Regions from separate parts of the Dactylosporangium sp. NPDC000521 genome, predicted to be linked through region 1. Evidence: riboswitches for the same ligand, from Rfam matches in the RefSeq annotation. Region 1 holds a riboswitch; each other region holds the start of a gene.
What was found. Region 1 has a riboswitch for cyclic di-AMP ahead of ACFY3L_RS32345 (NlpC/P60 family protein). Riboswitches for the same ligand answer to the same signal wherever they lie in the genome.
Positions count from the first base shown of each region.

Region 1 (3,641 bases):
CTGCCATTGAACTACACCCGCGAGCGACGCCTACTGTACCGAATCCGCGGGCGTCGTGCACGGACCATTCCGGCGGGCTCTGGGAAGTCGGGGTAAGCGGTCGCGCCAGAGGGTCTTGGTGGAGGTGAGGGGGGAGTCGCGCTGGACGATCATCGCTACCTCGATGGTGAGGGCGTAGAGCTTCCAGTCCACGCGTTGCGCGGCTCGCATCTGGAGGGCCAGGGAGGCCACGACCAGGGGATCCATGACGGGCGCGGCGCGGCCGGAGAGGTACGCCTCGTCGGAGGTGTCCTCGGCGGGGAAGCTGTGCAGCGCGTAGCGGCCGTCGCGGTCGAGGTCGTGGCGCTTCGGGGAGGGGAGGATGAAGCAGTAGAGGCCTTCGTCGGTGATGACGGGCATCACGGGGTGGACGCGGGGGCCTCCGTCGGGGCGGATGGTGGCCAGGTAGCCCATGCCGGGGCCGTACTGGCAGATCAGAGTGCGGATGGCCGTCGCCAGCAGGGGCTCGGCCGTGGAGAATTCTGCCCACGTCGCCATGCCCTCAATTTACTCGTACACGTGTACGAAAAGTGTGTGATTCCACGAATGAAGGACAATGACCCGGTGGGTGACGCGAGCGGCGAGCTGATCGACCTGCTGAGAAGCTTCAACCTCGAGGCCGATCGGTTCCTGGAGGTGTTCACCCGGCAGCACGGGCTGCACCGCACGGACATGAACGCCGTGGCGTACATCTGGCGGGCGGCGGAGCAGCAACAGCCGCTGACGCCCGGGGAGCTGGCCAGGACGCTGCGGCTGAGCCCGGCGGCCACGACCGCGCTGCTGGACCGGTTGGCGAAAGCCGGGCACATCGAGCGGCGGCACGACACGGAGGACCGGCGTCGCGTACACCTCGTGATGCAGCCACCGGCGAAGGCCTTGGCCCAGGCGTTCTTCGCGCCGCTGGGGCGGCACATCCGGGAGGCGCTCGCGGAGTTCGACGAGCAGGACCTGGAAGTCACGAAGAGGGTCATCGAGGCCGTACGAGGGGCCACCTCGAGCGCCGCAGACGAAACCACATAGGGTCAGGACGTGCTGCTCTCCGACCGTGACCTGACCAAAGAGCTCGCCGACGGCCAGTTGCGGCTCGAGCCGTTCGACAAGGACCTGGTCCAGCCGTCGAGTATCGACGTGCGGCTCGACCGGTGGTTCAGGGTGTTCAACAATCACCTGTACACCCACATCGACCCGGCGATCCAGCAGGACGATCTCACCGCGATGGTGGAGGTCGACGACGGGCAGCCGTTCGTGCTGCACCCCGGGGAGTTCGTGCTCGCCTCGACGCTGGAGGTGATCAGCCTCGGCGATCAGCTCGCGGGCCGGCTGGAGGGCAAGTCGAGCCTGGGGCGGCTCGGGCTGCTGACGCACTCGACCGCGGGGTTCATCGACCCGGGGTTCTCCGGGCACGTGACGCTCGAGCTGTCCAACGTGGCCAATCTGCCGATCATGCTCTGGCCGGGGATGAAGATCGGGCAGCTGTGCATCTTCCGGCTGTCCTCGCCGTCGGAGCATCCCTACGGGTCCGCGGTGTACGGCTCCCGGTATCAGGGCCAGCGCGGCCCGACGGCGAGCCGCTCCCACCAGAACTGGCGGACCTGGCCGACGACGTAAGGGCCGGCGGCCAGGTCCCGAAGCTCTAAGCCACTCTGCCGTACCCGGAGATCGGTGCCGTGTCGATCTTCTTCATGCGGACCACGTCGCCGGTGGTCGGGGCGTGGACCATCCAGCCGCCGCCGACGTACATCCCCATGTGGTGCATGTCGCTGTAGAAGAAGACCAGGTCGCCGGCCTTCAGGTCGGCGCGGGTGACGCGCTTGGTGTCCGAGTACTGCCACTTGGTGTAGTGCCGCAGCGTGTGGCCGGCCTGCTTCCAGGCGTAGAGCGTGAGGCCTGAGCAGTCGAAGGTGTTGGGGCCCTCGGCCGCCCACACGTACTTCTTGCCGATCTGCTGGCAGGCGACCTGCGCGGCCTTCGCGGCGTCGCCGCCGGAGTACTCAACGGGGCAGGCGACGGGGCGCAGCTCGCCGGTCGCGCCGCTGGAGCCATACGCCTTGGTGCGCATGTCGTTGAGCGTCTTGATCTCGGCGTTGATCGTGGTCTCTTTCGTCGCCATCTCCGCCTCGGCGGCCTTCTGCTTGGCGATCAGGTCATCGAGCGGCTTCTTCTGGTCGTCGAGGACCTTTTTGCTGTCCAGAACGTCCTTGATGCCCTCGGCCTCGTCCTTGGCCAGCATGTTCAGCATGACGAGCTGCTGGGCGAACGTGTCGGGCGAGCCGGTCGTCATCAGCGCGTTGAAGCTGGAGATCCGCCCGGTCTTGTACTGCATGACCGAGAACGCACTCACCCGCAGCAGCGCGGCGTCGACCTGCGCCTGTAGCGGGTCGATCTGGCTCTTCAGCTGCGCCTGCTTCGTCAGGTTGGCCTTCAGCTCGCCCTTGAGCTGGTTGTGCTGCTCGATGATGGGCTCGACTTCATTCCACTTCTTGTCGATCTGCGCTTCGAGCTCGGCGGGCGTCGGGTCCGCGTGAGCGAGGCCGGTGATCCCGACGGCGAGTGAGAGACCGCCGAGCGTGGCAACGAGGAGCCGAACCAGACGGTTGGGCCGCATCGAGGGGTTACTCCTTCTTCCAGCCGCCTACCGGGTTAGCTGACGGGTTCGGACGGGAAGGTCGTCCTACCGCAGATCGCGGATTCACCCCGATGACGCAGTGGGTCCCCGGTTCAAAAATCGACTCGGCGGTGCCGTCTGGCGCACCCGTGGTGGGTGCGGACATCCATCCGGCCGGAATTTACGGTATGGCGAGTGACCCAGAGGGGCAAGCCAGTGTCCGAATTAACCGAAAAGTCAGGGCGCCCGAGTGATGAACACGTCATCAATTGCACCGGCGAACTGGTCGTTGTTCGCACTGGTTCCCTTACCGCCAATACAGAGCGGATCCGTGTTCACGATGGACAGTGACGGAGGAATGGCCGACCGGCCCCTGGTCTTGCCGTCCACGGCCACCGTGAGCAGGGCGTCACTGCGTGCGCACTCGATCCGGTGCCACCGGCCGTCAGCCACGCTCAGCGATGCGAGGGCTACGTAAATGGTAGGTTCGCCCACGCCGACAATCACACAACTGGGGCGCCCTTCCGCACCGTCCACCTGCAACTTGAACTGACTGTCACCGACCGAGAACCCTTTTTGCAGAACATTGGCGCCTTTAGAAGTCTCATTGGGCGCGAGGAGCACACTCGCACCATACGAGAACTCCTCCCGGCCCGGATTGAGGAATTCCGCGGGGCCGCTCTGCAAGATGGCGCGTGCGCAACTCTCCGCACCGTAGTGCTCACACGGCTGGGGAAATCGCACCGCGAGTCCGCCGGCGTGCGGCACGGCCGACAGCTGGCCGCCGGCCCTGCGGATCCGCAGCGGGAGCCGGCCCGCGCTGTCCAGCACCGGCCCCGTGATCCCGCTGTCGAAGGTGTACCGGAGGACGTCGGCCGAGGGTGCGGCGGCGACGAACGAGGGCGCGGCCGGGGAGGAAGGGGCACCGGAAACCGTGGCGTGGCGGGGTGAGGGCCGAGCCGAAGCCACGGATTCTTCAGGTTGCCGCGAGGGGGAA
Region 1 is NZ_JBIAYW010000010.1:461,817-465,457, reverse strand. Features, by position in the region: tRNA gene ACFY3L_RS32365 (tRNA-Gly) at 1-21, opposite strand, end outside; gene ACFY3L_RS32360 (pyridoxamine 5'-phosphate oxidase) at 31-537, opposite strand; gene ACFY3L_RS32355 (MarR family winged helix-turn-helix transcriptional regulator) at 586-1,059, shown strand; gene dcd (dCTP deaminase) at 1,069-1,647, shown strand; gene ACFY3L_RS32345 (NlpC/P60 family protein) at 1,673-2,644, opposite strand; cyclic di-AMP (ydaO/yuaA leader) riboswitch at 2,653-2,785, opposite strand; gene ACFY3L_RS32340 (LamG-like jellyroll fold domain-containing protein) at 2,882-3,641, opposite strand, start outside.

Region 2 (6,277 bases), on a different contig from region 1:
CCGACTGTCGGGCAACTCACCGGGGTCGATGTTCCGGCATGGTCGCCACGGACTGGCCCGGTTGGGTGGTCACCGACGGCCCTGCAGAGCACCACGGCCGGGGCAGGAGGCCAGGGGCCGCCGCGTATGCCCGCCAGGCGGCGCCGAATTGGTCGGCGACCTCACGTTCCTCCGCCCGCACCAGCCGGGTGTGGACGAAGACCAGGATCGGGAACATGACCAGCGTCGGGATGGTCGGCCACTGCAGCAGGAACCCGTCGTACTGCGGGCGGCGCACCCGCGCGTACGGTCCCGTCGTGGCCAGCCGGCCGGTGCGGCCGGCCTCGTGCAGCACCCTCCAGGCGGCGGCGATCAGCCAGTCCTGGCCGGCGCGCGGATGGAAGAAGCTGGCCGCGAACACCGCAAACACCGCGGTGTTGAGGAGGGCCAGCGGCCACAGCCCGTAGGCGGCGCCGCTGTCCAGGTCAGACTCCGGGCCCGTGGGTGTGAACGGCGCCGCTCAGGACCTGCAGCCGACGGGTGTACTCGTCCTCGTCGATCTCACCGCGGGCGAACCGGTCGGCCAGCACCTGCTGCGGTGTGGATTGGTGGCCGCTCGACGCATCGACCTGGCCGCCGCGACCCGCGTTGCGAACGAGCAACACGATGCCGGCGATCACCAGACCCCAGAACAGCAGGTTGCTCACGGTCATGAGGACGATGCCCCAGCCGCCCATGCCGTTGCCCCAGTACATCATCGTGATCTCCTCCGTCCAGCGGCCGGACTACTGCCGGCTGGCCGTGGGCGTCTGGTCGTGGTCCTCGACGGCCGAGCCGCCGTGTTCACCGGTTTGGCCCTGCCCGCCGCGGCCATCGTGCATGCCGCCCATCATCAACAGCATCATCATCGGACAGGCCAGCGCGAGCACCGCGAACAGCAGGACGTGCGCCGGCACACCGAATGCGACGGCCCCGACGATTCCGATCGCCGCCGCGATCGCGTACAGACCCCAGGGTTGGCGTTTCATGACGCCCCTTCATGCCGCTTTACCTCCATCGTGCTCGGAGCTATCCGGCGGGGGCATGGGCAAACGTCCCGTCATCTGGGCCTTAGGTCACGAGTCCGGGCCGGACGAGGTCTTACGCGCTGCAGCTCGGCTGCCGAGGCGGTCCGCGGCCATAGCGATCATCAACAGGTCGGAGAGGATCTCGACCCGTGGCCGGTTCGGTGCTACGCCGCGATGCTCCGGTCCGGGCGGGGCGCCGCGTCCCGTACGCCGAGTCTGGTCAGGAATGCAGTTGGCCGGCCATCTGCTGCATCGCCACGATCTCGGCCTGCTGCGTCTTCACGATGCGGCCGGCGAGAGCCTTGGCGTCCGGGTTGGTCCCATGGGCCAGCTCCGCCTGGGCCATCATGACCGCTTCCTGGTGGTGAGCGATCATCATCTGGAGGAACAGCTTGTCGAAGTCTGTGCCGGTCGCCGCCTTCAGCTTTGCCATATCCGCGCTGGACATCATGCCCGGCATCGTCGGCATCCCGCTGGGCATCATTCCGCTCGGCATCTTCCCGCTGGGCATCATGCCATTTGACGCTTTTCCACTTGGCATCATGCCGCTCGGCATGCAATGCATCCCAGGACAGCTTGGCATCGTGGTCGGCTGGCCCCAGGCAACCAGCCAGCCCTTCATCGTTGCGATCTCCGCCTTCTGCTCGGTACTGATCTTGGCGGCGAGTTGTTTGACGTCCGGGTCGGTCGCTTTCGTCTCGGCGAGGGCGGCCATCTCCACGGCCTGCTCGTGGTGCGGGATCATTATCTGGGCGAACATCGCGTCGACGTTGTTGAAGGTCGGGTTGACACTGACGCTGACGCTGCCCTTGTTCGGTGCCGTAGGACCACCGCCGCCGCTTGCGGTGTCACTGCAAGCGATGAGCGTGACGGCGGCAGTGAGGGCGGCGCCCACCAGCACGGCGCTGACTCGGGTGTAGTGCCTCATGGCGCACAACTCTCTCGACTCGGTGTGGTGAGCTGCCTCGCCCCGACCGGCTTCCCCGAGAACGCGGTCATTCCGAACGCGGGCGTCATCGCCCGGACGGCGTGACCTCGGAGCTGCCGTCCGGTCCACAGCCGGATTCGGCGCTGTCCCACACGCCCGGACATCCACGGCATGCTTCCCGAACCAGATGGCGTTATGCGAGCTCAACACCACGGAACAGGAACTCACCCGGGCACGCGCCGACGGCGTGCCTGATCCATCGCCGCCGCAGTGTGGGTCGACGGTCTGAGCGTGCCAATCGCCGCCGCGCCTGGCAGCGAGCGGGAGCCAGTACGTCGTGGACGCGAGCACCACCAGCGGTCCTCGTCTAGTTCGCGAGTCCACATCTGGGCCATGCGGTGCATCCCACCCCGGCGGCCCGGGTGTCGGCACGGGGCAGACGGGTCACTACGTCTCACCGGCTGCAGGCAACGCCGCGGGGCATCTTAAGCGCTGCTCCTATCCATCGTGTCCATCGTGCGAGATCACGGGGTGGCCCGGAACTGGGCGGTGTCAAGGGCGGCCTGCAGCGACGTGCGGTAGCTCTCGCTGGTCTGGGTTGCGCCGGACACCGAGTCGATGCGGGCGCTCTGCGACGTCAGGGCCTGTGCGCGCAGGCGAGGAACCGCGATCGCCGTGAGTTCGCGGGAGAATCCGCCGGGGGCTTGCAGGACGGTGACGTCGGTGATGGTGGCGTTGTCGATGCGGACCTGGACCTGGACCGGTCCCCAGATGGTGCCGACGGCCGGGCCGTTGACGACGAGGACGGCGCCGGACCGGGTCACGGTGCCGGGGCTGGGCGCTGGCGGGGCCGCGGTGGCGTCCGGGCCCTGCGGCGGGGTACCGGGGTCCGTGGTCGCGTCGGCGTGCTGCGGTGCCGGTGGTGCCGCAGTTCCCGGTGTGTCGGTGCCTGGTGCCGCGGCTGCGGGCGCCGGGCGGACCGGCCCCATGGTCGAGGTCCGGTAGGTGAACACCAGGACGACCGTCGCGGCCGTGCCGGCCAGCCAAAGCGTGATTCTGTGCACGCGGAACGTCTCCTTCGAGCCGAGCTACCAGGCGAAGTTTTCGAGGTGGATGCGGCCGGCGCGCACGCCCGCCTGCCGGGCGGCGCGGACCACCGCCTGCATCCACGCGTCGGGACCGCAGACGAACACGTCGTGATACCGGACGCCGGGAACCAGCTCGTCCAAGGTGGATGCGCTGGACCATCCGGCCGGCAGCCACGATCCGTCCTCGGCGCGGGCGCCCACCAGGTACCGCACGTCCACGCCGCGGGTGGCGGCGAGATCGTCGAGCTCGTCGCGGAACAGAACCTCTGGTTCGCTCCTGGCGCGGTAGAGCAGCGTCGCCTCGCCCGCGGCGTACGGCAGCTCTTCCAGCAGCGCTCGCAGCGGGGTGACGCCCACGCCGGCGGCGACCATCGTGACACGACGGGCGGTGCGCCGCTCGGCGGTGAGCCGGCCGTACGGGCCCTCGATGACCGCCCTCGTGCCGGGCTGCAGCGCGGCCACGGCACGGCCGCCGTCGCCGTGCGCCTTCACTGTGATGCGCAGCCGGTCCCGGCCCGGTTGCGCGGACAGCGAGTACGGATGGGCGCGGCTCCAGCCCGGGCCGGACAGGAACCGCCATTGGAAGAACTGTCCGGCACGGACCGGCAGCTGCTGCAGGCGCCGCCCGCGCAGATGGATCGAGTACACCCCGGGCGCCTCGGCCACGACGTGGTCGACCTCGATACGGTGCCGCAGTGTGCGCCAGGCGGGCAGCCCGAGCCGGCAGACGAGCACCGTGCCGGCGCAAGCTCCGTAGGCGCTCCACCAGTACAGCCGGGCCGACGGCGCGGTGAGGAAGTCCGCGCCGGTCCACAACTGGTGTGGCAGGGCCAGGCCGACGCCGAGGTAGGCGTACAGGTGCAGCAGGTGCCACGACTCGTAGCGCAGCCGGCGCCGCGCTGCCCGGATCGAGGTGACGGTGACCAGGACCAGCGCCGCGGTACCGACGACCGCCAGCAGCATCCCCGGGTAGTCGGCGACCAGCTCCCAAGCCTGGCGCACCAGGGACAGGTGGAGGGTTCGCGCGTAGCCGACGGTGATCAGCACGAGGTGGGCGAGCATCAGGTTGAACGAGGTGAACCCGATCCACCGGTGCCAGCGGGCCAGCCGGTCCTGGCCGTAGGTGCGTTCCAGGACCGGCACCCTGGCCATCAGCAGCACCTGGATGAGCAGCAGGTCGGCCGAGACCAGTCCGGTCAGCCGGCCGATGGACGTAGCGCCGCCGGCCAGCGAGCCGAGGCCGTGCAGACCGCCACCGGACACCCACAGCGTGACCACGAACAGGACGCTGGACACCAGGACTGAGCCCACGACAGCCGGCCACCACGACGCCGGCTTGCCACCGTCAGTTGATCGGCGATGCCGGGAATCAATACGAGTAGCCACGCGAGGAGATCCAGTCGGCCAGCTTGGGGGTGCTCAGCCAGTAGGTGCCGTCCCCGCTCGGGTTGGCCGGGTCGGCGATCTTCACCGTGCCGCCGCCGTCACGGTATCCGACGACCGTCAGGTAGTGACCGCCTTCGTAGGCGTGCACGGCACCGGCGGTGTCGGTCACGTGTCCGGCGATGTTCGCCACGATCGCCCGTCCGCCGCCGACCGTGGTCAGCACGTCGGTCCGGAGCTGCGCGGCCTGCGCGGGCGTTGCCGGGTAGACCGGGATCTCTCTGGTCTGGTATAGCGTGCGGCCGTGTCCGAGCACCTGGTTGAGTACGCGGGTGGTGTCGAAGGCCGAGTTCGTCCCGCTGGTGGTGGTGCCCAGCATGGCCGCGGCCTCGTCCTGACTGACGCCGTGGCCGGCCGCCGTGAGCGCGATCCGGGTGGCCGCCGGCCCGCAGTAGTAGTAGTTCGGCTGCAGCTGGAACTGGTACTTGAGGAGCATCGTCGTCGGCGCGGACGGCGGCGCGGCCGCGACGGCCTTCGGTGGTTGCGCGCCCGCCGCCGCGGTGCGCTCAGCCGGAGGATCGCCGAGCTGACTGAGCACGATGCCTGCCACGGCCGCCGCGGCGAGCAGCACGCACATGGTCACCGCCATCCGCGGCCGGCGGGTACCCCCGGCGCGGTGGGACTGCGGCTGTACGGATTCAGGGTTCACAATGAGTCTCCAACAGCCCGGAGCAGGGCGATCGATACGTGTATGACGTGCGACGACATGCGATGAACAGACATCGGGCAGCGAGCGGTGGTGTGCGCGGCGCACGCTCCAGCTCGCCACTCGGCAGCCGGACGGGTGGCGCACGGGGCATGGGCTTGCAGCACCCTGCCGCGCCGGAACGTGGTCTCACTAGCCGCTGCAACCGGAGCGGCCGGCATCTACGCGATTGTGACCATCCGCAGCGTGACAGCAGGCGGCACTAGCGAACTGTTGACGCCCCTCGGTGCTCGGACGGGCGGGCATGCACCCTGCGAGGACCTCGGCGATGGGGGTAGCGGCTGTGCACAGACAACTCTCCTTACGCGTCCGCCTACCGGGTCAGCTGACGGATTCGGGCGCGAAGGTCGCCCTACCACAGGCCGTCGGCCCACGGATCCACCCCAGACGTGCGGGGAGTCCCCGGCTCGTGCATGCACGACTCAGCGCGCCTGCCCCAGCGTCACCTGCCGTGAGCATGAACCGGACCAAGCGACCCATGACGTTACGCAAGGGGCACTGCCCTGCCAAGGCCCGCTAGCTGGAAGAAGCCGCACATCATCACCGCTCAGACCGACTACTCAATACGTTGACAGCATCAGGGCATGGGTCAGCTCTAGGGCTCATGCAGGTTATATGCGGTCACATCGATTGATCGCTGCCTCCTACCGCCAATAGGAGATAACTCACCCTCGGTGACGCCTCACCGGCGCTATCTGGACCTGCCGACGAACCTCGTTGCCCAACACGTCGAGGTTCTGCAGGATGCCGGCCTGCTCGTGCAGACCCTCTCCGAAGGCGCCCGCCGCCGCACCTCCCTGCGCCTCGAACCCGACACACTCGACTCCCTCGCACCGCCGCCTTACGCGACGTGCCACGGCTCGGGCGAGGGCGTCGCTGTGCGGGTCGATGTCGGCGGCGGCGTCCAGCAGCGCGGCCGCCTCGGCCGGTTGGGTGATCGCGACAAGGGCGGCGAGGCGTTGCCGGGCGGTGATTCCCTGCTGGCGGCATCGTTCGCGGGGCGCTTCGAGCCACGGCTGCGTCGCGGTGCCGCCGAGGTCGCCGGTGTGCAGGGCGATGGCGGCAC
Region 2 is NZ_JBIAYW010000022.1:141,510-147,786, forward strand. Features, by position in the region: gene ACFY3L_RS44410 (methyltransferase family protein) at 17-409, opposite strand; gene ACFY3L_RS44415 (SHOCT domain-containing protein) at 465-737, opposite strand; gene ACFY3L_RS44420 (hypothetical protein) at 765-1,007, opposite strand; gene ACFY3L_RS44425 (DUF305 domain-containing protein) at 1,267-1,974, opposite strand; gene ACFY3L_RS44430 (FMN-binding protein) at 2,499-3,038, opposite strand; gene ACFY3L_RS44435 (ferric reductase-like transmembrane domain-containing protein) at 3,063-4,373, opposite strand; gene ACFY3L_RS44440 (C39 family peptidase) at 4,432-5,094, opposite strand; cyclic di-AMP (ydaO/yuaA leader) riboswitch at 5,507-5,649, opposite strand; partial or broken gene ACFY3L_RS44445 (hypothetical protein) at 5,886-6,277, shown strand, end outside.
Region 2: linked by a shared signal. The riboswitch ahead of ACFY3L_RS44440 (C39 family peptidase) and the one ahead of ACFY3L_RS32345 (NlpC/P60 family protein) in region 1 are both predicted to bind cyclic di-AMP.

Region 3 (6,277 bases), on a different contig from region 1:
CCGGCTTGACGATGGTGGGCACCAGATCGACGCCAAGTTGCCGGGCCGACTGCTCGGCCACGTCGATCTCGGAGTACGCGGTGGCGGTGTCGAAGCCGACGGTGAAGGCGCGCAGGCGGGGATGGACCTCGGCGGCGAGCGCGACGATGGCGGTCGAGTCGATCCCGCTGGACAGGAACGCGCCGACCGGGACGTCCGCGCGCAGATGGCAGCGCACGCTCTCGCGCAGCGCGTCGCGCAGTTCGTCCACAATGGACGCCTCCGAGACCGCCGGGTCCGGGCGGAACCTGGGCCTGCCGGGCCGCCGGACCACCGGCGGGTAGCCGAGTGCGCGGGTGAGCAGGCCGCCGCTGGGCAGCCGCGCGATGTGCCGGTGCAAGGTGTACGGCTCGGGCACGTACTGCATCGTCAGGTAGAGCGACAGCGCGGTCTGGTCGAGCTCCCCGCCGGCGATCCCCAGCAGCGGCGCCTTCTCGCTCGACAGCCACAGTCCATCGAGAGTCGGCAGGTAGTACAGCGGTTTGATGCCGAACTGGTCCCGCGCCGCGTGCACCGTCTCGGTGGTCTCGTCCCAGAGCGCGAACGCGAACATGCCCCGGAGCCGGTCGAGCGCCGCTTCGCCCCAGTAGTGGTAGGCGGCGGCGACCACCTCGCTGTCGCCGTCCGTGGCGAACTCCGCGCCGTGCACGCGGATCAGCTCCTCGCGCAGTGCCTCGAAGTTGTAGATCTCGCCGTTGAAGACCAGGGTCCACCGGCCCGCGTCCGGCCCGCTCGGCGGATACCGCAACGGCTGCCGGCTGCCGTCCACGTCGATGATGGCGAGCCGTTTGAAACCGGCCGCCACGCAGGGTCCGGACCTCTCCAGGGCCATGTCGTCGGGGCCGCGGTGGTGGAGCAGCTCGAGTCGCCGTTCCACCTGTCCAAGGGTCTCTGGGGAGATGGCGAAGTCCCCCACGTACATCAGGAAGCCGCACATGGCGTCGTTTCCCTTCGGTCGCCTCGCGTGGCAGCGGTGTCGTGCCGCGGACCGCGCTGTCGGCCGTCGCCGGTGAGCTCCCCGCCGGTGCCGGCCGAGCCCCCGATCGAACGGCCACAGTGCGCCGCGCGATCCAGCCGAACAGAGCCCGCCGGGTCCGGGCGCCCGATTGCCCGGCCGTCATCCGATCACTCCCCACCAGGAGGATCAGCGGCCAGCGGGCGGGTGAAACCCACCCGGAGGTGACGATCCGGGCGGCCGGGCGCCGCTGCCGTTTGGCTCGGCACCCCCCGGGTAGCGGCGCGCCCGTCACATCGGTCCATCGCGGATCGGCGGCAAGCGAACCAGCCGTTGTCTCATGGGGAGAAGTCAATGCGCCTCGTCCGCGTCCGAAGCCGGTCCGCGCACAGCGCCAGCACCCGCCATGCGGCAGCCGGGGCACCGGGGCGACCGGCACGCTGGCTCAGGGGGCTCTGCCGACTCCTGCTGTGCGGCATCATCTCGGGTCTGGTCGTGGCCGCGGGCGTGCTCCCGCTCGCACTCGTCGGCGGCTCCACGGTGAACGCCGGCCGCGACGCCTGGAAGAACCTCCCGTCGGACCTGGCGCTGCCACCGCCGCCGCAGGCCACCTACGTCTACGCCAATGACGGCAAGACGCTCATCACCACGTTCTACGACGAGAACCGCAAGGACGTGCCGCTGGAGCAGATCGCACCGGTGCTCCAGCAGGCCGTCGTCGCGGCCGAGGACACCCGCTTCTACAAGCACGATGGTGTCGACGGCAAAGGCGTCCTGCGCGCGCTGGTCTCCAACGGCCGGGGCGGTGCCCAGCAGGGCGCCTCGACGCTGACGATGCAGTACGTCCGCAACGTGCTGAAGAACGACCCGACCCTGTCGCCGCGGCAGCGGGTCGACGCGGTCGCCGACACGCCCGCCCGCAAGGTGCGCGAGATGCGCTACGCGACGATGCTGGAGGCGCACCTGAGCAAGCAGGACATCCTCCAGGGGTACCTGAACATCGCGTACTTCGGTGCCGGCGCCTACGGCGTCTACGCCGCCAGCCAGACGTACTTCGGCAAGTCGGCCCTGGACCTGACGCTGCCCGAGGCGGCGCTGCTCGCCGGGCTGCTGCAGTCACCGGACGGCGACAACCCGATCAGCGGCGACCGTGACGCGGCCCTGCGGCGCCGTGCCTACACGCTCGACGCGATGGCGAAGATGGGGGTGATCAGCGCCGCGGACGCCACCGCGGCCAAGGCCCAGGAGCTGAAGCTCAATCCGCGCGAACTGCCCAACAACTGCGTGTCCGTCCCGCAGCAGCACAACGACTGGGGCTTCTTCTGCGACTACTTCCGCCAGTGGTGGGGCAGCCAGCCGGAGTTCGGCGCCACCCGCGCCGACCGCGACGAGGCGCTGCGCACCGGCGGCTACACGGTGGTCACCTCGCTCGACCCGGGGGTCCAGGCGACCACGCTCAACCAGTCGCTGAGCGTCTACGGCTACGGCAGCGCACGGTCGATGCCGATGGCCGTCGTCACCCCCGGCAACGGCCGGGTCCTCGCGATGGCCGTCAACCGCCATTACAGCCTGGATCCGAACCCGCCCCAGCATCCGCAGTACCCGAACACCGTCAACCAGCTCGTCGCGGGCGGTGGTGGCGTCGCCGGGTATCAGGCGGGTTCGACGTTCAAGATGTTCACCATGCTCGCCGCCCTCGACGCGGGCATGCCGTTGAGCACCAGGTACAAGGCACCGAGCCGGCTGGCGACCGTGTGGCCGGCCAGCGGCCCCGGCAGTTGCGGCGGAAAGTGGTGCCCGGGGAACGACTCCCCGAGCTGGATGGACGGGGACCGGACGATGTGGAACGCGTTCGGCCGTTCGGTCAACACGTACTTCGTCTGGCTCGAACAGCAGATCGGCGCGCGCCGCGTGGTCGAGATGGCGCAGCGGCTCGGCATCACGTTCCGCTCCAGCGAGGACGCGGCGATGGCGGCCAAGGCGGACCAGTGGGGGGCGTTCACCCTCGGCGTCGCCTCGACCACACCGCTCGACCTCGCCAACGCCTACGCGGCGATCGCCGCCGGCGGCCTGTACTGCCAGCCGCTGCCGGTACTGTCGATCACCGACACCAACGGCAAACCGGTCGACGCCGCCGAACCGAAGTGCCGGCAGGCGATCACCGCCGACGTGGCGGCTGCCGCGACCGACGCGGCACGGTGCCCGGTCAGCCGGTCGTCGGCCTACAACAAGTGCGACGGCGGCACGGCGGAGAACGTGTCCGGCATCCTGGGCGGCCGCCCGGTCGCGGGCAAGACCGGCAGCTCCGAATACAACTCGACCGAGACGTTCGTCGGCTTCACTCCGCAGATCGCGGCGGCCGGCATCGCGGTGAACGTGGACAACCCCAACGACCACGTGGGCAGCGGCATCTCCGGCTCGGTCAACGCCGCCGTCGCGCAGACCATGGCGACCGTGCTGCGCGGCCAGCCGGTCCAGGGATTTCGGCCACCCAGCGGGGCGCGGGCCCTGGGTCGTTGACCGCGCCCCGCTGACGGCCGCGTCAGGCGGAGTATCCGCGCAGGGCGGTCCAGTGCGCGAGCTTGGCCGTCGTCAGCGTGTAGTACCCGACGCCCAGGGCGTCCGCGGGGTCGGCGATCTTCACCGTCGTGCCGCCGTTGGTGTACCCCACCACCGTGAGGTAGTGGCCGCCCGGGTACGAGTGCGCGCCTCCCTTGTCGTCCACGGTGGAGCCGGCGATGTTGGCGACCACGGCGTAGCCCTTGGTGATCGCGTTGACGATGTCCGCCTGCATCTGGTCGATCTCCGCCTGGGTGGCCGACTGACCGGTGATGAAGTGCGACTTGTAGAAGGAGGTCTTGGTGTACTCGTTGAGCGACCGGGTGGTGTCGTCGGCGGAGTTGGTGCCGTTGACGGTCGTGTGCAGGCTCTGGGCGATCTCGGACTGGGACGGGTACATCTCTCGCGCGGTCAGTGCGATCCGGGTCGCCGCCGGGCCGCAGAAGTAGAAGTTCTCCTGCCAGGCGAACCGGTACGCGAGTTCCTTGGCCGCCGGGACGGCCGGCGTGCTGGGGGCGGGCGTGGCCGGCGCGGCCTGCGTGGTCGGCTTGGTCGGCGCCGCGCCGGTGGCGGCCTTCGACGGGCTGGTCGCGGCGTCGGGCGCCGCCTGCGTCCGCTGCCGATCACGCGCGGCCGGAGCGGCGCCGGACCGGGACGAATCCGCGGCGGTCAGCGACTGTGTGTCGGCCGACGGTGCGGGGGCCGAGGCGTGCACGGCCACGCCGATTGCCCCCGTCACCGCGAGGGCCGCCGCGGCGGCCGCGATCGGCAGCACGCGGAAGCGCGACGGGACGGCGGTCTGGTGCCTGGGTTTGTACAGGTAGCTCACGGGTACCTCGACAGACATGCTGGATGACGGCTGCTGTTGCCGGTGCCGGACGTGATCCGGAGAGGGGGCTTCCACGCCGGCCGCGGGCCGGTGTGGTGAGGGTCGGTGACTACCGGGCCAGGCTGCGGGTCGAGGTGCCGCGACACGGATGATGCCGGGTCAATGGCTGCATGAGTGCTCCTTCCGGTGCCGCCTACCGGGTTAGCTGACGGGTTCGGGCGGGAGGATCGCCCTACCTCGAGGCTCGGCCCCGCGGATTCACCCCGGTGGTGCTTGGTTCCCCGGCTCGCGCGGACGCGACTCAGCGGATCCGCCGCGGTGTCATCCGAGTTGGGTGACGGCAGACCGGGCGAATGCGAGGACCATATCGGGGCCGCGAGAAGCCACCGGATCCGGCACGCTGCTCGGCTACCGGGCGTGACGACGGCATGGCGAACGGACCGGGTGCATGCCGCGGGGGTCACGGGCCGCCCGCCGGTCGGATGCGTCGTGCACTGGCGCACCTCGCCGACCGCGCCCCGGCACCGTGCGGCCCGCCCAGTGTCCGGTCGGCAGGTTCGCACGCCCGGCACGACCCCGGATCCGGGCCGCCTCTAGGCTCGCCGGATGTTTTCGGGCACCGACGATGACCAGCAGCTCAGCGGTGCGCACCCACACGGTCCCCGCCACCTCCGACGGTCCCGCCGTGGGCGGCACGCGGTCCCCTTCCGGCTGCGCGCACCCGTGCCGGCCGGGATCCGCCGGTACGGCGTGGCCGCCGTCGCGGTCGCGGTGATGGGCCTGTCCACGACGCTGTCGTCGTCGGCCGGACCCGTCGCCGTGCCGGCGGACAGCGCGGCGTTCGCCGCCGACGCCGGCAACACCGGACGCTCGGCGGCCGACGGGCCGGCCTCGCGCAGCCGCACCCGGAAAACCGCCGACAGTACGGGCGACGCCACGCCGCCGGCGGCGAAGGCCGCCCCGGCACCGACGAAGGCCGCTCCGGCACCGACGAAGGCCGCCCCGGCACCGGCCGCTACACAACCGGCAGCACCGGCGGCGCCGTCGCCGACCGTGCACGCGCCTGTCGGCGGGCTGACCCAGGCGGAGATGAACAACGCCGTCGCGATCATCGATGTGGCACGGCAGCTGAGCCTGCCGCGTCGCGCGGCCGTCGTGGGGATCGCCACCGCCCTGCAGGAGAGCCACCTGCGGAACCTCGCGAACCCGAACGTGCCGCAGTCGCTGCAGCACCCCAACGAGGGTGTCGGGTACGACTACGACTCGGTCGGCCTCTTCCAGCAGCGGCCGAGCTGGGGTTCGGTCGACCAGCTGATGGATCCGCACGAGTCCGCGCGCAGGTTCTTCGCGGCCCTGGCCCAGATCCAGGGCTGGGAGCAGCAGGCCGTCACGATCGCCGCGCAGATGGTGCAGCGGTCGGCATACCCGGACGCCTATGCGAAATGGGAAGGGCTCGCACAGCAGATCGTGGACGCCGTCATGCGGTAATTCCGCCGCGCTCACCGCAGGTCCCACGCATTATCACTCGTTTACCGGCCCGGCCTCGCCCGGTTGCGCATGACGATGCCCCCATGTCCATGCACAGGCAGAACACATGAGGGGGCCCAGCCGGACCGCGGTGGCGCTGGTCGCGCTCGCGGTGGGAGCGCAACTGGGCCTGTCGGGGTGTCACAGTGGGTCGAAGAAGCCCACGGCGGCGAAGTGGACCGCTCCCCCGCCGGTGGTCGGGCTGGCCGTCAGCCCGGCGGCGGGCGAGTCCGGGGTGGCGGTCAGCACCGAGATCGGCACCAAGGTGAACGACGGGAAGATCACCGAGGTCGTCCTGACCGATGCGGCGGGGCAGCGGGTCGCCGGCGAGTTCCGCGACGACGGCTCCTCCTGGGTGCCCGCCACCG
Region 3 is NZ_JBIAYW010000003.1:841,779-848,055, reverse strand. Features, by position in the region: gene asnB (asparagine synthase (glutamine-hydrolyzing)) at 1-961, opposite strand, end outside; gene ACFY3L_RS14045 (transglycosylase domain-containing protein) at 1,490-3,514, shown strand; gene ACFY3L_RS14040 (C39 family peptidase) at 3,537-4,382, opposite strand; cyclic di-AMP (ydaO/yuaA leader) riboswitch at 4,558-4,699, opposite strand; gene ACFY3L_RS14035 (hypothetical protein) at 4,989-5,870, shown strand; gene ACFY3L_RS14030 (Ig-like domain-containing protein) at 5,977-6,277, shown strand, end outside.
Region 3: linked by a shared signal. The riboswitch ahead of ACFY3L_RS14040 (C39 family peptidase) and the one ahead of ACFY3L_RS32345 (NlpC/P60 family protein) in region 1 are both predicted to bind cyclic di-AMP.

Region 4 (6,277 bases), on a different contig from region 1:
CGGTTGCGGCAGCGCAGTCGCCGGCCGGGGCCGCTGGGCTGGCTGCTGACGATCGCCACGCTGGGCGCGTGGGCGGTGCTGCGGTCCCAGGGGCGAGGGGCGGCGCGGATGGCGGCGTACTCGCTCGCCGTCGACCACGTCACCGGCTACCTCGGTGACGACGAGCGCGAGACGCTGCGCACGCACGGCACGGTGCCGCCGTGGTTCCTGTTCGAGGTCGAGCGGGCCAGGTGGGCGGCGCGCGACAGGCAGCGGCTCCCCGCCGGCCGCGAGACCCGTCTGGAGCGGCGCCGCCGGATCCTGCTCAGGGTCGTGCTCACCGGCACGGTCGCGGCCGCCCTCGTGCTGGCGCCGACCGTGTGGGTACGAGCGGCCTCCCTCGGCCTCATCGGCCCCGCCGCGACGGCCCCGGACGCGGGCGTCGCGATCGTGTTCGGGGCCCAGGTCGCGCCGGGCGGGCAGGAGCCGATGCCGTTCCTCAAGGGGCGGCTCGACGTCGCCGCGCAGCTGCTCACGTCCGGCAAGGTGAAGGCGCTGCTCATCTCCGGTGACGCGCAGGGTGGCTCCGGTGACGAGGTCCGGGTCATGCGCGACTACCTGGCGGGCAAGGGCGTCGATCCGGCCAGGATGGTCGTCGACCCGCACGGGCTCGACACCTATGACACGTGCCGCCGCGCCCACGACGTGTACGGCGTGACGAAGGCCCTGCTCGTCAGCCAGGAGCTGCACCTGCACCGTGCGGTGGCGCTGTGCCGGCGGCTGGGCGTCGACGCGTACGGGGTGCCCGCCCTCTGCGAGGGATGCCAGCGGGTGACGATCTGGTACAACACGGTCAGGGACGTCGCGGCCGGGCCGAAGGCCGCCTGGGAGGCACTCCGGCACCGGCAGGCGGCCGTCGTGTCGCCACCGGATCCGTCCCTGCGGCAGGCGATGCGCTGACCCGCCCACCATCGTGGTTTTGGGCGTGTCCGGCGGGCACCGGCGGCATACTTGACCAGTCCACGGCGCCGACATCAGATCGGCGCTTGTCCATGACTGGCCGATGGGTGGTGCGTTACCGGTGATGGTCCCGCGTCCGGGGGTTTCCGGCTGATGGTCACCGTACTGCGCACCGTCGACGACGTCCTCGCATGGGCGGAGCTGCTGGTGGAGCCGCCGCTGCGCACCGCCGTCGGCCGCCTGCCGGAGCCGTCGCGCGAGGTGGCCGAGCTGCAGCTGGGAGGGCTCGACGAGGGTCCGCCCGCCGCTCGTACACGAGCCGCACTGACACTCGTCTGCGCCGGCGCCGTCGGCGGTGATCCGCACGACGCGGTGGCGGGCGCGGTCGCGGTGGAGCTGGTGCACCACTGGTCGGGACTGCAGCGGGACCTGTTCGACGGCGACCTGACCCGCCGGCACCGGCCGACCGCCTGGAGCGTGGTGGGGCCGCACCCGGCGACGCTGGGCGGGCAGGCGATGCTGGCGCTCGCGTTCGACGTGGCGGCGACCGGCGACCCGACCAGGCGGGTGCCGCGCCCGCTGCGCCAGGCCAGCCGCGCCACGCCCGGGACCGCGCCGACCGCGCCGACCGCGCCGTCCGGGGAGCCGGCGCGGCAGGACCGGGCGACCCGGGACAGGTTCACCGACCAGCATGGCACCCCCGACCCGCGCGCCGACGCGCGGCGGCAGTCCGGGGCGGCCTCCGTCGACCGGGCCGGCGTCCGCGTCCTCGGCGACACCGTCCAGCAGCTGCTGCACGGCCAGCACACCGACCTCGGCACGGCCCTGGACGCCGCCCTCCCCGGGCACCGCTCCGGCAACGACCTGCTCCGCGAGTGCATCACCGCGGTCGAGCAGCGCAGCGGCGCCCTCTTCGGCTGCGCGTGCGCCCTCGGCGCCCTCGCCGGCGGCGGCGACCCGGCGCAGGTGGAGCAGCTGCGGCTGTTCGGGGTGCGGCTCGGGCTGGCCGTCCGGTTCGCCGAGGACCTGCAGGGCATCTGGGGTGACCCGGCCGTGACGGGCCGCCCGGCGTTCGCCGACCTGCGCGGCCGCCGGCGCTCGCTGCCGGTCGCCGCCGCTCTCGCCGCGGGCGCCGACGAGCTGACCGGGCTGCTGCACCGCGAGGGCAGCCTCAGCGACGCCGACCTGGAGCGTGCCGCGAAGGTCATCGAACGCTCCGGCGCCCGCTCCTGGTGCGCCCAGCAGGCCGACGACCTCCTCGCGCAGGCGCTGGTCGCCCTCGACCTGGCGATCCCCGAGCCGGCCGCGGTCGCCGAGCTCGTCGGGCTGGCCCGCTGGGCGACCCGACACCCAGCCTAACCAGCACTCCCCCAACAGGAGCGCACCCGCTGGGCGACCCGACACCCAGCCTAACCAGCACTCCCCCAACAGGAGCGCGCCCGCTGGGCGACCCGACACACCGGCCTGACCGGCACTCCCGCGAGGGAAACGCCGGCCAGGCGGGTGCGATGCGCGTCAGGTGAGGGCGGCGACGACCTGCTCCGCGCGGCCGGCGTGCTTCTGGTACGCGCCGGGGAAGGCCGACCGCTGCACCGCCTGCGCGGCGGCGGTGACGCTCATCCGCTGCCAGCCCTCGACGCGGTTGAGCGCGTTGTAGAAGAGCATCGCGGAGTGGGCGGGGTTCATCAGCTCTGCGACGGTGCCCCAGCCCTGGCTGGCCCGCTGCTGGAAGAGCCCGACCGAGTCGTGGTCGGTCGAGGTGCCCTCGTGCGGCAGCCGCAGGGACGCCGGCACGGCGGAGCTGGCGATGTTGTACAGGTCGCTCTCCTGCATCGCGGTCGCGAGCGCCACGACCAGGGCCCGGTCAGGCATGCCCTGCGCCCTGCCCTGCTTGACGATGATCGCGGCGTTGTCCATCTGCCGCTGGTCGAGGCCGGCGACGGGCTTGACGGCGGGCTGCGCCGGTGGAACGGGCGCGGCCGGCACCGCGACGGCCAGGGGCTCCGCCCGCGCATCGGCGGAGGGCGCGGACGACGGTCCGGAAGCGGACAAGGACGACGGTGACGGCCAGGTCCAGGCGGCCGCGACGGTGCCGGACTCGGCGTACGCGGGGCCGGTGAACATCGACGCCGGCGAGTCCGCCGGCAGGGTGCCCAGCAGCGTGGCGGACAGGACGGCGACCGAGACGGTGCCGGCCTTGGCGCCCAGCACGGGCAGCCGGCGATGTCGCGGGTGGAACTGGCGTGGCAACGCCTTCAATACGGGCTTCACTACTGATATGTCCTTCGTGGCAGGCAGAAAATGGCATGCGGAATCGGCACGTCGCCCGGGGACGGCGTGCTGGAAGGGGGGAACCAGTGGTGAGGTGCTACGAGGGCGCGTGGGCGGCCGGCATCGGCGCAGACTCCTTCCGGTGCCGCCTACCGGGTTAGCTGACGGGTTCGGGCGGGAAGTTTCGCCCTACCGCGGCCAGGCCGCGGATACACCCCAGAGGACGCGCATGGGTCCCCGGCTCGCGAAGATCGCGACTCGACGGCGCCCGCCCGGCAGCACCGATCGGTGCAGGTCGACCGGAGCGGACTCAACGACCCTACTGGGCCGTCTCGGGCCGGGCCAACCGCAGCAACGGCATACCACCCGGCGCACCCGAACGATCACCGAACGCTGTCACCCTTCTGGTCACCTCGCCGGCGTGACGACCGCCCTTGACCAGGTACATCGCGCGGTCGGCGGCCCGCAGCGCGGCGCCCGCGTCCTCGACCGTGTCATCGATCACGGCAACACCGACGCTGACCCTGACCCGCATGATGTGCCCCTGGTGCGTGACGGGTGCGCAGACGGCGCGTTCGAGGCGGTCGACCAGCGCGCCGAGGTCACCGACGGCGACGTTGCCCATGAGGACGACGAACTCGTCGCCGCCGAGGCGCGCGACGGTGTCGGTGGGCCGCACCAGCGACTGGAGGCGCCGCGCGACGGCGACGAGGACCGCGTCGCCGGCCTCGTGACCCAGGGTGTCATTGACGATTTTGAAGTCGTCGAGGTCGCAGAAGAGCAGCGCGCTGATCACGTGCTCGGCGCGGGCCCGCCGGATCGCGGCCGCGAGGGGTTCGGCGACGGCCTCGCGGTTCGCCAGGCCGGTCAGCGGGTCGCGTAAGGCCCTGCGGACCAGGTCGGCCTCGGTGGCCTTGCGGCTGGTGATGTCCTGCACCTGCGTGATCGCGAACGCGGGCGACCCGGCGACCACCGACATCGTCGCGGAGATCCAGATCGTCTCGCCGTCGCCGCGGACGCAGCGCACCTCGTAGTCGCGGATCGTGCCGGCGCCGCCGGCGAACACCTCCCTGCTGCGCTCGAAGTCGTCGGGGTGGATGAAGTCGCCGAAGCGCATCGAGACGAGCACGTCCTCATCCCGCCCGAGCAGCTCGCACAGCGCGGGGTTGACCCGCACGAGCCGGGTCATGTCGGCACCCTCCAGGCCGATCATGCACATGCCGGTGCCGGCGCCGTTGAACGCGAGCCGGAACGCGGCCTCGCTCGCCTCCAGGTGCTGCCGCTCCCGGCGCAGCGCCTCGACCAGGTTGGCGTTGTTGATCGCGATGCCGGCCTGCGCGGCGAGCATCTCGAGCAGCTCGCGCTGGAACGCGCCGGGCCGCCTGCCGTCGGCGGGCAGGTCGACGCTGAGCACGCCGACGAGCGAGCCGTCGGGGGCGTGCAGCGGCGCGAACAAGGCGTCGAGGGGGTGCCAGCGCTCCTCCTCCGGGATGTCGTCCGTGCCGTCGGGCGCGGCCGGGATCCAGGACTGGATGCCGTCGTTGTGCCGCTCGTGCGGCCGGAAGCGCAGCTGCCCCCACTCGTCGGCGGCGGCCAGGTGCGCGTCGAACTCCGCCGCGGGGTACCGGACGCCGAGCAGCTCCGCCCGCGCCTCCTCGGACCCGGCGATGGCGACCGCCTCGTACACACCCTCCGGATGCAGGTAGTTGACCACGGCGGCGCCGAACCCGACGCTCTCGACGACGGCGTCGGCGATCCGGTTCAGCGTCTCGACGACGGTGCTGCCGGTGTTGATGCGCCCAGTGATCCGGTAGACCGAACGGATGGCGGCCATCGCCATGTCCCGATCTCGATCCACGGCTCGCCTACCCCGATCCGGCCGACCCTGCATCCCTCACATCGACGCACCGCCTCCGATCCTAAGCAATTGCGGACGCCGTCCGCCGCCGCGCGGACCCGCGTCAGCGCCGCGGCTGACGACGGCGCGGCGACGGCCGGCTTACGGTTCCGGCTCGACATCCCGTCGAGTCACACAAAACCGTCTGAAAGGTCGCTATGCCGCACAAACTCCGCCGTCTCCTCGCCGGGGGCTGCCTGGTCGCCGCCCCGCTGGTGTACGTGGCGGGCCTGCTCACCGACCCCGCGCTACGCGCCGGCGACGCCGCCGACGGCGCGTACGGCCGCCACCCCGGCCAGGTCTCGGTGAGCGCCGCGCTGCTGCACTGGAGCTGGGTCCTGCTCGTGCCCGGCATCATCGGCATGATCCACCTGGTCCGCCGGCGCGCCGTGCTCTTCGGGCACATCGCCGGGCTCGTCGCGCTGCTGGGCGTCGTCAACTTCTCCGCGCTGATGCTCGGCGACTTCTTCTACGCCCGGCTCGAGGCGGACCTCGGCACCGCGGCCGGCGACCGCCTCGCCGACGCCGCCTTCGCCGCCGGCGGGGCACAGTGGGGGTTCCAGGTGCCGGGCTTCCTCGGGCTGCTCGGGGTGCTCCTGCTGGGGTTGGCGCTCGCGTACGACCGGCGCGTCCCCTGGTGGGCACCGCCGGCGATGGTGGCCGGGATGCTGACCGGCCCCATCTACCCGATCGGCATGATCGCCGGCAGCCTGCTCTACATCGCGGGCGCGGGCGTGATCGGCGTGCGGATGCTGCGGATGACCGACGCCGAGTGGGCTCAGGAGCCGGTGGCGGGCGGGACCGCCGCGGCGCCGCCGAGCGGGAACGTGGCCGCGACGGTGTAGCCGCCGCCGGGCCGGGGTCCAGCGTGGAGGGTGCCGCCGTGCAGGGCGGCCCGCTCCCGCATCCCGGCGAGCCCGTGCCCCGTGCCGGCGACCGTGGCCGACCCGTCGTCGCTGACCTCGACGGTCAGCGCGGGCGGCGGGAAGCCGATCGTCACCTCCACCGTCGCGGCCCGGGCGTGCTTGAGCGTGTTGGTCAGCGCCTCCTGGACCACGCGGTACGCGGCCAGCCCGAGCGCCGGCGGCACCGGGCACGGCGTGCCGGTCGTGCCGATCCTGACGTCGAGGCCGGCGGCGCGCAACGGCACGGCGAGCCGGTCGAGCTGGT
Region 4 is NZ_JBIAYW010000013.1:75,495-81,771, forward strand. Features, by position in the region: gene ACFY3L_RS35575 (vancomycin high temperature exclusion protein) at 1-939, shown strand, start outside; gene ACFY3L_RS35580 (polyprenyl synthetase family protein) at 1,093-2,298, shown strand; gene ACFY3L_RS35585 (hypothetical protein) at 2,455-3,210, opposite strand; cyclic di-AMP (ydaO/yuaA leader) riboswitch at 3,342-3,484, opposite strand; gene ACFY3L_RS35590 (diguanylate cyclase domain-containing protein) at 3,530-5,044, opposite strand; gene ACFY3L_RS35595 (hypothetical protein) at 5,266-5,952, shown strand; gene ACFY3L_RS35600 (sensor histidine kinase) at 5,886-6,277, opposite strand, start outside.
Region 4: linked by a shared signal. The riboswitch ahead of ACFY3L_RS35585 (hypothetical protein) and the one ahead of ACFY3L_RS32345 (NlpC/P60 family protein) in region 1 are both predicted to bind cyclic di-AMP.